Regions from separate parts of the Veillonella sp. 3913 genome, predicted to be linked through region 1. Evidence: riboswitches for the same ligand, from Rfam matches in the RefSeq annotation. Region 1 holds a riboswitch; the other holds the start of a gene.
The links. Region 1 has a riboswitch for thiamine pyrophosphate ahead of thiC (phosphomethylpyrimidine synthase ThiC). Riboswitches for the same ligand answer to the same signal wherever they lie in the genome.

Region 1 (8,123 bases):
TATCCTTTACAGGGTGTTAGTATTGAAATTCGCAATCCTGATGAAGAAGGAGTAGGAGAAGTGTGGCTTTCATCCCCGATGCTGATGAAAGGATACCTTAATAAAGAACCTATTAAAGGAGCTTTTAATACAGATGATATTGGTTACGTAGATGAAGATGGATTTTTATATCTTTTGAACCGTAGAAAGGATATCATCATTTCTGGGGGCGAGAATATTTACCCTAAGGAAATCGAAGATGTCTTATATGGAATGAACGGTATTTTAGAATGTGCAGTTATCCCAGTATCAGATCCTAAATGGGGGCAAGTACCTGTATTATGCGTGGTAACAAACCATTCCGAAGAAGATATATCAGAATATCTACTCAGTCGTTTAGCGAAGTATAAAGTACCGAAACGAATGATATATTTTGATGCATTACCTAAAAATAGTATGGGAAAAATATTGCGACAAGACTTGATTCACACAGTAGAAAGGACATAGTATGAAGGAAACCTCTTTATTAGAACAATTACAGATAGAGACATTTCACTGTACTGAACAGGCCTTTCAAAGTACTATGAAGCTTTCATCGTTTCATGCACAACCCTTTGGATTCGTTAACGGTGGCGTGTATTTAGCCTATGGAGAAGCATTAGCAGGCATGGCATCTAATGCTATATTGGCACAAGAATCAACATCGAGCAATAAAAGCGTGGACTTAGATTCGTCTGAACAAAAAGTAGCTGTAGGTCAATCGATAACGGCTAATCATGTGAAACCGAAACGATGTGAAGGATATGTCGTAGCACGTGGTCAATTATTACACAAAGGTGGTCGAAATCATGTATGGATGATTAATATCTTTGATGAAACAGATCGATTATTATCTCATATGACGGTGACAAATAGTATTATAAATATATAGTTAGAGCACCTAGCAATCTCGATAGTTATGATACATATACATTATAAGACTTACCTTGACCTGTAAAATAGTTGTTTGTAGGATATATAGAAAGGAGGTGCATAGTCCATGAAAATAGATATTATATCGCTATTCCCAGAGTTTTTTGATGCCTTTTTTACACATTCCATCATCAAACGTGCCTTACAGGCAAATCGATTAGAAATGAAAGTGACAAATCCACGAGAATTTTCTCATAGCAAGCATGGTCAAGTGGACGATACTCCTTATGGAGGTGGCGCTGGCATGCTCATGAAAGCACCTCCTCTCTTTGAGGCTGTAGAGCATGTGTTGCAGATTCCCATAGAAGAACATCGTTGTACAAAGGAGAGTCACAAACGCCATGTTGTGTTTATGGGGCCTACAGGGAGACCATTTACACAAGAAAAAGCAAGGGAATTGGCCACCTATGATCAACTTGTCATTGTCTGTGGACACTATGAAGGGGTAGATTACCGGGTAGAAGAACACTTAGTGGATGAAACTATATCCATTGGAGATTATGTATTAACGGGCGGTGAATTACCAGCTATGGTAGTAGCCGATGCAGTGGCGCGCATGATTCCCGGTGTCTTAGGCGCTACCTCAGGAGCCATAGAGGATTCCTTTTACTATCCTTTATTGGAATGTCCACAATATACGAAACCCCAAGAATACAGAGGTATGATGGTGCCAGATATATTATTAAGTGGTCATCATAAAAATATTGAGCAGTGGCGATTAGAAGAGTCATTGAAACGGACTGCTTTACTGAGAAATGATTTGTTGCAACGAGAATTAACTGTAGATGAAATTAAGGCTCTAAAAAGAGTACTAGACAGAGTGGATTCTGAAGAGGAACAACAAGTACTTTCAAAATTGATAGGACAGTCTACTTTCACAGAGGAAAAGAGGAAATAAATGGCGAATTTATATATCGGCCTCGTTCATTATCCCATTATGAATAAACATGGTGAGGTGATCACGACGGCCATCACGAACTACGATATCCATGATATTGCCAGAGCATCTACAACTTACGATGTGGAACGGTATTTCATCATTCACAATGTACCTAGCCAACGTGAATTGGCAGAAACTGTAATGAGTCATTGGAAAACGGGATTTGGCAGTACTTATAATCCGGATAGAAAAGATGCTTTCAAACATGTGGAACTTGTCAATTCCATTCGACAAGCCATCGATATGGTGAGGGAATTAGAAGGACAGACGCCAATCGTGTGTACTACGGATGCACGAACCTATGATAATACCATTACCTATGCATCGCTCCGTAAATCACTTGAAAGTGAGAGCCGTCCTGTGGTAGTATTATTTGGAACGGGGTATGGTATGACGAAAGAAACAATGGAAGATTTCGATTATATCTTAGAACCCATCTATGGACATGGTGAGTACAATCACCTTTCAGTTCGTAGTGCCGTATCAATTATATTAGACCGCTTGCGAGGCGAAGCGTGGTGGAATAAATAGGAGGACACAATGTCAGGACATTCTAAATGGTCAAATATTAAACATAGAAAAGGTAAAAATGATGCGTTAAAAGCAAAAATTACCACAAAAATTAGTCGTGAAATTACAGTGGCTGTAAAAGCTGGTGGTACAGATCCAACCGGTAATATGCGCTTGAAGTTGGCGTTGCAAAAAGCTCGTGAAAATAACATTCCTAAGGATAATATTCAACGTGCCATCGATAAAGGTGCCGGTGCTGGTGATGCGAACAACTACGAAGAAATTACCTATGAAGGATACGGCCCAGGCGGTGCTGCCATCCTTGTAGAAGTGATGACAGATAACCGTAACCGTGCAGCTGCTGATGTCCGTCATGCCTTCTCCAAACGTGGTGGTAACTTAGGTGAAAGTGGATCTGTTAACTGGATGTTTAAACGCAAAGGTGTATTCGTGATTCCCCAAGAAGGCAATGATGAAGAAACATTGACATTATTGGCTCTTGACGCTGGCGCTGAAGACATCAAAGTAGAAGACGATGTATTCGTTATCTACACATTGCCAGATGATTACGATGCCGTAGAAGCTGCCCTAGCAGAAGCATCCATCGCTACAGATATGGCACAAATCACAATGGTTCCAGATACTAATATGGAATTAACCGGTGATGACGCAGTGAATATGCAACGAGTACTAGACATGCTGGAAGACTTGGACGATGTACAAGATGTGTATCATAATGCCATCATGGATGAGGAAGAATAATTTTCTATAAAATTCCACCATTCCATGATATACTATAAGTAAGTAAATATTTTAGATTTGCAAGGGAGCCTATGTAATAGGCTGAGAAAGGACTATGAAGTACCTGACCTTTTGACCTGATCGGGATCATGCCCGCGTAGGAAGCACGCTGACATATGTGGGTATCGATATAATGTCGATACCTTTTTGTGTATAGAGTACCCATAATAGGCTCCTTTGTAATGAAAGGAGCTTTTTATGTTTTACACACAAATGCAAGCAGCCCAAAAAGGCATTGTTACCGACGCGATGAAAGTGGTAGCAGAAAAAGAAAACATGGATGTTGAAGTATTACGAGAGTTAGTGGCAAAAGGACATGTAACAATTCCTTGCAACAAGCATCATACATCTTTACAACCAGAAGGAATCGGGCAGAAGTTGCGCACAAAAATTAATGTGAACTTAGGAACATCTAAAGATTGTACAGACTACGAAGAAGAAATGAAAAAAGTTCATCATGCAGTGGCATTAGGTGCTGAATCTATTATGGACTTGTCTACGCATGGGGATACAAAAGTGTTTCGCCGGCTGTTGACAAAGGAATGTCCTGTTATGATTGGCACCGTGCCAATCTATGATAGCGTTATTCATCATCAGAAGGATTTAGGTGAATTGACTGCAGAGGACTTTATTTCTACTATCCGTCTTCATGCAGAAGATGGTGTAGACTTTGTTACCTTACACTGTGGGATTACACAACACACAGTGGAGCAAATTAAACGTCATAAACGAAAACTAAACATCGTGAGCCGTGGAGGTAGTTTAGTCTTTGCTTGGATGTCCATGACTGGTCAAGAGAATCCGTTCTATGAATACTATGATGAAATCTTGGACATTTGTGCAGAATATGACATGACCATTTCTCTTGGCGATGCATGCCGTCCTGGTTGCTTGGCTGATGCTACAGATATCTGTCAAATCGAGGAACTCGTTCGACTTGGGGAATTAACAAAACGAGCTCGTGAACGTGGAGTACAAGTGTTGGTGGAAGGTCCAGGTCATGTGCCATTAAATCAAGTACAAGCCAATATGGAAGTACAACAAACAATCTGCGATGGGGCACCGTTCTATGTGTTAGGACCATTAGTAACAGATATTGCACCAGGCTATGACCATATTACAGCGGCCATCGGTGGTGCCGTGGCAGCCATGCATGGGGCAGCCTTCCTTTGCTATGTAACACCAGCGGAACACTTAGCCTTACCTGACGAAAACGATGTGAAAGAAGGCATTATGGCTTTCAAAATTGCTGCGCATGCCGCAGACATTGCAAAAGGGATTCCGAATGCACGAGATCGCGATGACCGTATGGCAGAGGCGCGCCAAAAACTCGATTGGGAAGCACAATATGCAGTAGCACTAGATCCTGAAAAAGCTCGTCGCATCCGTGAAAGCCGTGCCCCAGAAGAGGGGCATAAAGAAGCTTGTAGTATGTGCGGAAAATTCTGCGCCGTACGGAGCATCAACAAAGCCTTAGAGGGAGAGAAAATTGATATATTATAAATAAGAGATAAAACAGCCAACTCTTTTTTGGAGTTGGTTGTTTTGTTGTATAGATAAATTGATTATAGCAATGCAATTGATGTATTATATAGATAGTAAATATGTTTTTATGTAATGCAACTAGTGCATTTACATAAGAGTACCATTTGAGAAGATTGTTTTTTGAGGTGCATGATGAAACAATGGAAACTATTGGCACTGGGATGCGCACTATTAGTGCTAACTGGTTGTGCAAGTATGGACTCTACTATACAAGTAGATAGTGACTTTAGCGGGAAATGGGAGGCGCAATTGCATACTCCTGAACCTTTAAGTAAAACGGATTTAGAAGCTGGGTTTGACGACAGTCTAAATAAAATTATTTATGACCGTAAGCATATAGGTGATGAAACATTTGAGGAAAAACAAAATAAAGAGAAAGAGGCTTTGAAACAGTTTAGTGCAAAACATATTAAGGTAGAGGCTGTTGATGAAGCTGGTAAGGCTTTGAATAATCAAACAGATGCTAAGTCTGAATATTGGAAAATTAAAGCTTCTTTTTCAGATGAAAGTGAATTAACTAACAGTTATAGAATTATTTATGGTGTCATAGATAGACCTGAAGCGCTACATGTTATCTATCCTTATGGTGAAGAAAATAATGCATATATGTTTTTTATGGGAAAATCCTATGGAACAACAACTATTACAGTAGATGGTGATATTAAAACCGATTTCAAAACTGATGGAGTTGTAAATGGTAATACAATTACTTTTGAAAAAGATAAAAATATTCGATTTGTGTTTCTAAAAGCATCTCATACTATTAGAAATGTAATGATTGGATTGGTAGGATTAGGTGTAGTGCTTGCTGCCTTTATGATTTGGCGAAAACGAGGTCAATAGAATGAATATTAAGAAATGTATGCTAATTATACTGGGCATAATGATGATGGGATTAGCTTTCATAGGGTGCACATCTGATACAGCAATCAGAGACAATCCCGATTTGTCGGGTACATGGTATCATTATAACCCTCCTTATGAAGACAACGGCTATAATGGTGGGATTGTTTATAAAATAACGTTTGAAAAGGTAAGTGACCATGTATATAAAATGACTGAATCTAAGTTTTATATGCGTAATGTATATGCGAAACATCAGCTGGTAAACGAAAGAGAATATGGTACTGATCATGCAAGAATTACGAAATTAGATATTGCAAAGGGACCAAATAAAAATGGAGTAGTACCTATCTATGACGACGTTTATGAATGGGTGCCTTATTATGATGAAATAAAAGAAGATATGTTAATGACAGTCAGAGATGGTAAAGCTTATGATGCTGCGTTTGGCGCTACCCACACAATTAAGAAAGAAAATGGTAAGTTGATGCTTGTCAGTGGTAACGATGACAACTCTATTATGTATAAAACGGACGACTCTTTCTTTACATTTGCTAACGAACAAGAGGCGGCCAATATCAAAAAGAAAGTAGACATCGATAATGCTAAGAGTCCTAATGAAGCATATCAAATACGGAATATCACTTTCACTGTGAAAGAAAGTGATAAAAAAGTGTATGCTCATTCTAATTAGGAGTACAACCAGTATGATATATCCATATGCTTAAATATCATACAATGCTTGCTATTGCATATATGTATAGAGTATGATAGAGATGTCATTATAGTTATTTTTTATAAGTGTGAGGTGTGCTATGAGAAAAAGAACAGCAATCGCTCTTGTATTAGCTAGCGTATTTGCCGTGAATGCAGGTACTGCTACAGTAGAAGCTAGTTGGTTAAGTAAAACGTTGAAGAAATTAGATAATGCTTTGGGAGTTCCTGATAGTAATACGCAGGTGACAAAACAGAGTGATGGATATTTACATTTACCACAAGCAGGAGAACGATGGATTCTGATTTCTGAAAATAAATACTATAAAACATACCTGGATAGAACTAAAGTATATGCAAGAGGTGAAGCTCAGGATCGAGTTGTTAGAGGTGTTTTTAAGCGAGAATTTACACCTTTGGGATCTCAATGGTTAGGTGGATTTGGAGAGATCAAACCAGATGTAGTAACAGTAGAATATTACTCGAATGAATATTATGTAAATTCAGTGTCTTTTCATAATTATGGAACGTATTCTATACCAACTTCTTATTATGACGTTCATGGTAACTTAATTTACAGAAATGGTAGTATAGAACGTAAATACTATGGTAATTATATCCCGGACTCCGAAGAAGAACATATTAAAGATAGACTCTTCCATATGTTCGGTTGGGATTACTAATCGTATGTTATCACTTTGTTCTTGTAAATATTAACTTAATGCAAGGATATATTGATATAAAGCAAGGTTCCCCTTGCTTTCACTCAACAGTTTGTGCTATACTAACCAAGTATGAATACACACGCAACTAGACTATCAGTTCTGTGCGCAATTTCGCGTTTGCTGAGGGATGAGAGTTGCGGAGGTTTTTTAACAGGAGGTGCCAACATGGCAGTAGTATCACTTAAACAATTATTAGAAGCTGGTGTTCACTTTGGACATCAAACAAGAAGATGGAATCCTAAAATGGCTAAATTCATCTTCACTGAACGTAATGGTATTTATATCATTGACCTTCAAAAAACTGTAAAAAAAGTAGAAGAAGCGTATGATTTCTTACGTGAAGTAGCTCAAGAAGGCAAAACAATCCTTTTCGTAGGTACTAAAAAACAAGCTCAAGAAGCTGTAAAAGAAGAAGCTCTTCGTGCGAATATGTACTTCGTTAACGAACGTTGGTTGGGCGGTATGTTGACTAACTTCAAAACTATCGAAGCTCGTATTAAACGCTTAAAACAATTAGAAAAAATGGCTGAAGATGGAACATTCGAAGTTCTTCCAAAAAAAGAAGTAATTCGTCTTCGTCATGAATGGGAAAAATTAGAAAAATATCTTGGCGGTATTAAAGATATGCCAGAAATGCCAGGTGCACTTTTCGTAATTGACCCTAAAAAAGAAAAAATCGCTATCGCAGAAGCTAAAAAATTAGGTATTCCTGTAGTAGCTACTGTGGACACTAACTGTGATCCAGACGAAGTTGATTTCCCTATCCCAGCAAATGATGACGCTATTCGCGCAGTTAAATTATTAGCTGGTAAAATGGCTGACGCTATTTTAGAAGGTCGTCAAGGTGAACAAGACGCTTTCGGTACAGAAACTGCTTCCGAAGAAGCTTAAGAATCTGTAAGATTATTTAACAATATATACAGACATAGTCTTAATTGATAAATAAGTAATAACGATGTAAAATTAAGGTAAGGCTAAGGTCTTACCTTAATTATTTATAGGAGGAAAAATCATGGCTCAAATTACAGCAGCTTTAGTAAAAGAATTACGCGACATGACTGGCGCAGGTATGATGGATGCTAAAAAAGCATTGG
Region 2 (8,123 bases), 170 kb from region 1:
ATCCAGATAGATGGAATTTCTACACGTGATTATGAAAGTTTAGAAGATATTTCCTATGCTACTTTTAGCGGTGAACTGGTAAGTGCTTTGTTTGAAAAAGGTAAATTAGACCGCAGTGTATATACGAACATGAGCCGATTTTTACAATCTATACAGGATAAACCTATTCGCTTAGGCTCTATTGTGCTGGGGTGGCATATGTTAAGTCTAGCGGGATTTGTGCCACAAGGGCAACATTGTGAAGACCCTGAGGTAATGGCAAGTCTTTGCGATGAAATCTATGAAGCCTGTCAGTATGTAGTGAAACAAGAGCTACAACAAGGGATAACAATGCTTTTGAACTATGATTGGATTCCTACAAAGCCTTTACGTCTTACTGCGAATCAATGGGATCAATTAGAAATTCTATTGCGAAAACTTTTGACATATCAACTAGGATATACATTGCATAGCATTGAGTTTTTAGAGACGATGATATAATTAATATATTAAAATGAAAACAGGAGCTACCTTTCATAGAAGGAATGCTCCTGTTTTGATTTGTGAAGTTATTGTAAAGTGTATAATGAAATAATGAGTGCTTATATACGCACTAAATAGTATAGTAAGCGGTTATATTTCTTTTTTCTTTTTAGAAATTAGGCTAATGATATAGGCCGTTGCAATGGTTGCTAATGCTGTTCCTACGATAGTAGATAGGCTAGCCCCTAAGAATGGGTTGCTGTCAAGGAATTGATGGTACATATAAGTACCAGATGCCCAACAAATGATGTATAGGGTAGGACCATGGTCAAGGCGCGGACATTTGCGCAAAAAGAAATAGTGAGTTAATAAAATAGCAATCATTGGGGCAAACACGGATCCAATCATATATAAGAAAGGGATGATATTATCCATTGGATAGATGGATGCACCGATGGTACCGATGATCGTAACGATAATACCGATAGTACGACCAGAATATTTAGTCTGCAAACTTTCAGAGGAAATACCAGCAGATAAGGCATCCATAAAAGTAGTTGTGACAGTAGAGAATACGATGATAATTAACCCACCAAATCCTAAACCAGCATGAAGAAGAACCTTTGCAATGTTGCTTTCATTTGTAAAAAGGGCCGCAGCGAGGCCTAATACATACATGACAGAACTAGTTACGCCGTATACGATGGCACTAGATGCAGTACCTGCCACAGGGTTCTTGGATAATCGAGTATAATCACTAATCAATGGTAGCCAAGACAACGGCATAGCGATGGATAATTCCAAGGCCGCTGTAAAAGTCATTTCATCAGTGATGATTCCTTGGCTGTGAATGGAACTTTCTTGTAACAAGCTAATCAACAAATAGATGCAGAGGATACCTAAGCCGTAGCCCATGATGCTGTTGATATACCCCATGTTACGGATACCAATGAAGAGCCATACAATGATGAGGGCCCCGATAATGAAAGTCCACGCAGTGAATGGTAGATTCCATAACTCTACGGCACCAAGAGCACCGTCATAAATCATAATACCGGTCCAACCAATCAGTTGTAGAACGTTTAAAATAGAAAATAATTTCATGCCCCCATTGCCAAAGACAGTGGATACAGTTTGCATAGAACTCATGTGTTCACGAGCGCCGATGAGTCCTGCACCAAATAATAACAAGCAGCCGATGACGTGACCGATGATGATGGCTAATAGGCCATCGGAAAATCCTAGGGGCGCAAAATAGGTGCCCGTCATAATTTCCGCAATGGAAAGAGCGGCGCCGAACCAAATGAGGGATAACCGCGATGATGAAAGTTTTGAATCACTCATGAATACTCCTAACTATGCCAGTAGGAACAAAAAAGACTAATCTGAAACGATTAGCCTGTAGATGATAGATATTCTTAAGATACCTAGTATTGCAAACAGGAACCATGTGGTAATGTGTCCTTATGTGTTTGTATAGGTACTACAAAAATATACTAATATATCCCTACGTTGGCATTATCCAAATCAGGTTATGGGTTAGTAGCACATAGCCACTTCTCAGCCCACTTTAGTGAGCACCCCTTACAGATGTATTATACGAATTGAATGATACTACGTCAATAGCAATATATAGGTGAATGTAATGTATCATATGAAATATATAGGATATATGAATGTCTATATTGAGAGGAAATCTCTTATAGTGAAAGTAGCTTAGCTGTAATTTATTGTATTGCATTAGAGTATATTTCATGTTATAACTAAATTAATAGAAGAACCACTAGGGGTGCTTATGCTGAGATTGATGAGTGTCAAAACCCTAGACCTGAACCAGATAATGCTGGCGTAGGAAAGTGGATGGCATCGAATACTAGACATTGTATAAGAACCGTCCAAAGGATTGGTTCTTTTTTGTTACTAGTAAAGGAGATACCTATGAAATTACATAGAGCATTAACGATTGCAGGAACGGATCCAACAGGTGGTGCAGGGGTGATGGCAGACTTAAAAAGCTTTCAAAGTCGTCACGTCTATGGCATGGCTGTCATTACATCAGTAGTAGCGCAAAATACGAGAGGTGTGACACAAATTGCTCACATGGACCTTTCTATGATTGAAGCACAATTGCAAGCCGTATTTACAGATATTGTGCCAGAAGCAGTGAAAACGGGTATGTTAGCTACAGCAGAGATGATGGAACTAATTGGAACTTACCTAGATTCTAAAGTACCCTATGTGTTAGACCCTGTGATGATTGCCACTAGTGGGGACCGTCTTATCTCAGATGAAGCTGTGAAAGCCTTACAAAGCAAATTGATTCCGAAAGCGACCTTGATTTCACCGAACCGTAGTGAAGCCGAAGTACTAGCAGATATGAAAATTGATACGGTAGAAGCTTTGCATACAGCAGGGATTCGCATTTTACAAGAATTAGGCCCTCAAGCGGTAATCATCAAAGGTGGTCACATTGGAGATGAGGCTACAGATTACTTGTTTACAAAAGATACCATGTCCATGCGTCGCTCTTGGACAAGTCCTAAATATGACACAGTACACACCCATGGCACAGGTTGTACATTCTCTGCTGTTATAACAGCAGAACTAGCTAAAGGGAAATCCTTGGAAGATGCCATTACCATTGGTAAAGAATATATCCGATTAGCTATCTTGCATAATCCAGGGTTGGGCACAGGCAATGGACCAGTGAATCATATGGCCTATGGAGATGAATATTCTGAATAATCTACCCAAGTCTATGAGTATGATACAAGCCATATCGAATAGTTTGAGTGTCGTGGTATACTATAAGTAATCTGTTTTGGTTGTTATATAAGAAACGAGGATTATTTTGAAACATCATGATATAGATACAGTACGCTCCATGATGGGGTTGTACTTCATTTGTGGAACACCGAATACGAAGGATATTCACAAGACCCTTACAGAAGCTTGTAAAGGGGGTATTACTTGCTTTCAACTTCGTGAAAAAGGAGAAGGTGCTTTAGTAGGTGACGAAAAAGAACAGTTGGCACGGGAGTTACAGAAAATTTGCAAAGAATATGGAGTTCCTTTCATCATCAATGATGATGTAAAATTAGCTGAAAAGATAGGTGCTGATGGTGTTCATGTGGGGCAAGACGATATGGACCTTGAAGAAGTACGCAAACGATTGCCTCACGCTCTTGTGGGTACGTCTATTAACTCTGTAGAAGAGTTGGAGAACACAAAGTTGGACTATGTGGATTATATCGGTGTAGGTCCTATGTATGAAACAAGCACAAAAAAAGATGCCAAAACTGTGCGAGGGCCCGAATTAATTTTAGCTTTACGTGCTCATAACCCGACAATTCCAATGGTGGCTATTGGTGGCATTAATCGAGATAACTTTGATGATGTCTTAGCGGAACCAGTGGACGGTATTGCGGTGATCTCAGCCATCACAGAAATGGAAGACGTCGAATATGAAACTGCCATGTGGATAGAGAACATGGAATGGTGTAAGATGTTCTTGGAAAAATAATATACAGAACATATTCCTAGACTATTGTGGAATAGGGGGATAGTAAAAGTAATTAAGAACTTACATCGCTGATTAAGAGGATACACCTTGACACTAATCCCTTTTATCCATACAATAGTATATATACATAAGTGATGAAGCAGAGGAGTATACTCCCTTTAGCGAGTGAGGATGGTGAAAGCTCACAATTGAGTAGAAGGCGCTGTGGAGCATGAGCAGGAACGTTGTACCATACTAGGTATGGACAATTAGTAAAGGCTATTTTTTAAAAGAGGGCATTAGCCAATTAGGGTGGAACCGCGGGTATATCTCGTCCCTGTAGCGATTTTCGTTGCAGGGACTTTTTTTATTCCCTGTAAAACATAAGGAGGAATGGAAATGACATTTCAAGAGATGATTTTTACACTCCAAAACTTCTGGGGTGAACAAGGTTGTATTTTACAACAACCATATGACATTGAAAAAGGGGCAGGTACGATGAACCCTGCTACGTTCTTACATGCATTGGGACCAGAACCATGGTCTGTATGTTATGTAGAACCATCCCGTCGTCCAGCAGACGGTCGTTATGGTGACAATCCGAACCGTTTATTTCAACATCATCAATTCCAAGTGATTATTAAACCTTCTCCAGACAATATTCAAGAATTATACTTGCAAAGTTTGGCTGCTCTTGGCATTCATGCAGAAGATCATGATATCCGTTTCGTAGAAGATAACTGGGAATCTCCAACATTAGGCGCTTGGGGTCTTGGTTGGGAAGTTTGGTTAGACGGCATGGAAGTAACGCAGTTTACCTATTTCCAACAAGTAGGATCTATCGATGTAAAACCAGTATCTGTAGAAATCACATATGGTTTAGAACGTTTGGCTATGTACATTCAAGGCGTAGAAAATGTGTATGACTTACAATGGAACGAACAATACACATATGGCGATGTATGGCATGCAAACGAAGTAGAACAATCTACGTACAGCTTTGAATTAGCAGATACAGATATGTTGTTCAAATTGTTCGACATGTACGAAGCAGAGGCTACACGTGTATGTCAATTAGGTTTTGTGTTGCCGGCCTACGATTATGTGTTGAAATGTTCCCATACATTTAACTTGCTAGATGCACGCGGTGCTATTTCTATTTCTGAAAGAACAGCTTTTATCGGTCGTGTTCGTAACATGGCTCGTATTTGTGCACAAAACTATTTGGCGAAACGAGAAGAACTTGGTTTCCCATTGTTGAAAGGAGATAAATAAGATGGCTAAGGATTTACTCTTTGAAATTGGGGCAGAAGAAATTCCTGCAGGATTTTTGCCAAATATTATCAAACAATTAGGTGAATTAGCAACAGCAGCTTTGGCGGAACGTCACATTCCACATGGTGCTGTGAAAGTGTATGCTACACCTCGCCGCGTTGCATTACTCATCAATGACGTAGCAGAACGTGGTGAAGATGTTCACGAAACTCATAAAGGTCCATCTGTATCCATTGCCTATGATGCTGATGGAAATGCTACAAAAGCAGCTATCGGTTTTGCTCGTGGTAAAGGATTAGATGTATCTGAATTGAAAGTAGTAGATGGATATATCTTTGCTGATACAACGACAGCTGGTTTAGATACAAAAGAAGTCTTATCTGACATATTACCATCCTTGATTACAGGTTTAAGTTTCCCTAAATCCATGCATTGGGGCGATTTAGAAGAACGTTTCGTTCGCCCAGTACGTTGGTTAGTGGCATTATTTGGTCAAGACGTAGTACCAGTGACATTTGCTAATGTAACAAGTACAAATGTAAGCCGTGGACATCGTTTCTTAGGTGAATCTGAGTTGACTATTGGAGAACCAAAAGACTATGTAGATACATTGAATAAAAACTTCATTATGATCGACCAAGACGTTCGCCGTGAAACAATCCGTAAACAATTAACAGAATTAGCAGCCACTAAAGGGGCTACTGTGGTGTGGGATGAAGATTTATTAGACGAAGTTACATTCCTAGTAGAATATCCAACAGCTCTTTGTGGTACTTTTGATGAAAGCTATTTAGCGTTACCATCAGACTGTATTATTACACCAATGAAAGACCATCAACGCTATTTCCCAATGGTGGACGGCAAAGGTAAATTACTTCCTATGTTTTTAACTGTTCGTAACGGGGATAGCAAATCTTTGGATGTGGTGGCAGCTGGTAATGAACGAGTACTTCGCGCTCGTTTAGACGATGCGAAGTTCTTCTTTAATGAAGACCGTAAAACACCATTAGCAGGCCGGTATGAAGCATTGACAAAAATTGTCTTCCAAGAAGGTTTGGGCAATTTAAAAGATAAAACAGAACGTCTGTTAACATTAGGTACTGCCTTAGCAAAAGAAGTAGGTTTTGCAGATACAGCTACCTTAGAACGTGCTACACACCTTGCTAAAACAGACTTAACGACAGGTATGGTGAGTGAATTTACTGAATTGCAAGGTATTATGGGTAAAGAATATGCTTTACTAGATGGCGAAACACCAGCTGTAGGAGAGGCTATTTTTGAACAATACTTGCCTCGTTTTGCAGGGGATATCTTGCCAAGTACCGATGCAGGTCGTATTTTGAGTATCGTAGATAAAGTAGATACCATTGTAGCTACTTTCAGCCGTGGTTTAATCCCTACAGGCTCCCAAGATCCATATGCATTGCGTCGTCAAACAATCGGTATCATCAACATCTTGATGGATAGCAAATGGTCTTTATCCATGCGTCCAATCTGGGTAAAAGCAATGGAATTATTAGGCGTGGCTAGTGAAAAACAAGAAGAATTACTAGGTCAATTAGAAAACTTCTTCATCCTTCGTCTGAAAAATATCTTGTTAGAACAAGGTATGCCATATCAAGTGGTAGATATCGTATTGAGCCAAGAGACTGTCACAGTTGCCCTAGCAGAAGGTTTAGGACAAGCCTTAACAGCAAACCGTATTGATGAAAACGAACCATTAATGCAGGCTTACACACGTATTTTTAATATGGTAAAAGATGTGACTTTCACAGGCGTTGACGAATCCTTGTTAAAAGAAGATTCTGAACAAGCCTTGTACAAAGCGGCATTACCGGTATATACAACAAATCGCAAGGCCTTAGAAGTTGGGGACTATGTGAAAGCTGTAAGTTTGGCAGAATCCTTGGTGCCATATATTGAAACATTCTTTGAACATGTTATGGTTATGGATAAAGACGAAGCAGTGAAGCAAAATCGTCTTCAATTATTACGTATGACTTACGAAGTAAGTAACTTAGGTAAATTGAAATAAGATCTTATGATTGTTACAGTACTAACATTTTTTGCGAATGTATTCATCATGGGTAGCATTGTGTATATGTACCAAGTCATCTTTGGTCCTATTGATCATCCTTTTCTGATGAAAGCGATGGACCTCTTTCATGTGCGTATTAACCTGGAAAATATTAGCTATGCCGTAGCAGGTACATCTGTGTTACTTGTGGCGGCACTAGCGCAAATTCCTTGGTTTCATCGCATTACCATGTGGCTCTATGGGGGACGTCGTCCTATAGGGCAAGAAGTAGAGATTCTACAGATGATTCAGAAGGATATACAAAACCATACTGGTATCGATATGTCGCAATTCGACTGGTTTATCAAAAATGATGATTCTATCAATGCTTTTGCAATGGGGCATAATCGAATTTGTATTAATACGGGGGCTATCATACAGTTGCCATATGATGAATTATTGGGCATAGTGGCTCACGAAATGGGACATATTCATCATAAAGATGGGGCCTACGGATTTTCTTGTTTCTATATGAACTATTTGGGACAAATGTGCATTCGTGTGTACGAACTATTTGCGCGTGTCATATTATGGATTCAATATTTGCGACTACCGATAATTACATTCATTGTGCAAATCTTCTACCTTTGCGTGGTATTGCAGATACTTTTCATGCAGTGGGTTATTAAAGCGCCTTTGATCATTATTGACTTATTCACAGGTAGACGAGCCGAATATCGGGCAGATAAATATGCTTATGAAATCGGCTTAGGCGCTGAACTCCATAATGCATTGATTACCTTACGCAACTATACAGTTGAAACTGGTGAAAGTGGGCTCATTAGCAAACTCTATAGCACACATCCA

Region 2: it holds a riboswitch for thiamine pyrophosphate, as region 1 does, so the genes downstream of both, cytX (putative hydroxymethylpyrimidine transporter CytX) here and thiC (phosphomethylpyrimidine synthase ThiC) in region 1, are expected to answer to the same signal.

What each region holds. Positions count from the first base shown of each region.
Region 1 is NZ_RQVF01000001.1:158,467-166,589, forward strand. Features, by position in the region: gene menE (o-succinylbenzoate--CoA ligase) at 1-486, shown strand, start outside; gene EO113_RS00735 (PaaI family thioesterase) at 488-910, shown strand; gene trmD (tRNA (guanosine(37)-N1)-methyltransferase TrmD) at 1,019-1,849, shown strand; gene EO113_RS00745 (RNA methyltransferase) at 1,850-2,422, shown strand; gene EO113_RS00750 (YebC/PmpR family DNA-binding transcriptional regulator) at 2,432-3,163, shown strand; TPP riboswitch at 3,215-3,323, shown strand; gene thiC (phosphomethylpyrimidine synthase ThiC) at 3,401-4,705, shown strand; gene EO113_RS00760 (hypothetical protein) at 4,877-5,590, shown strand; gene EO113_RS00765 (hypothetical protein) at 5,592-6,284, shown strand; gene EO113_RS00770 (hypothetical protein) at 6,406-6,987, shown strand; gene rpsB (30S ribosomal protein S2) at 7,195-7,920, shown strand; gene tsf (translation elongation factor Ts) at 8,042-8,123, shown strand, end outside.
Region 2 is NZ_RQVF01000001.1:325,115-333,237, reverse strand. Features, by position in the region: gene EO113_RS01680 (DNA repair protein RecO) at 1-480, shown strand, start outside; gene cytX (putative hydroxymethylpyrimidine transporter CytX) at 613-1,806, opposite strand; TPP riboswitch at 1,950-2,057, opposite strand; TPP riboswitch at 2,238-2,334, shown strand; gene thiD (bifunctional hydroxymethylpyrimidine kinase/phosphomethylpyrimidine kinase) at 2,401-3,207, shown strand; gene thiE (thiamine phosphate synthase) at 3,314-3,985, shown strand; gene glyQ (glycine--tRNA ligase subunit alpha) at 4,364-5,239, shown strand; gene glyS (glycine--tRNA ligase subunit beta) at 5,241-7,274, shown strand; gene EO113_RS01650 (zinc metalloprotease HtpX) at 7,281-8,123, shown strand, end outside.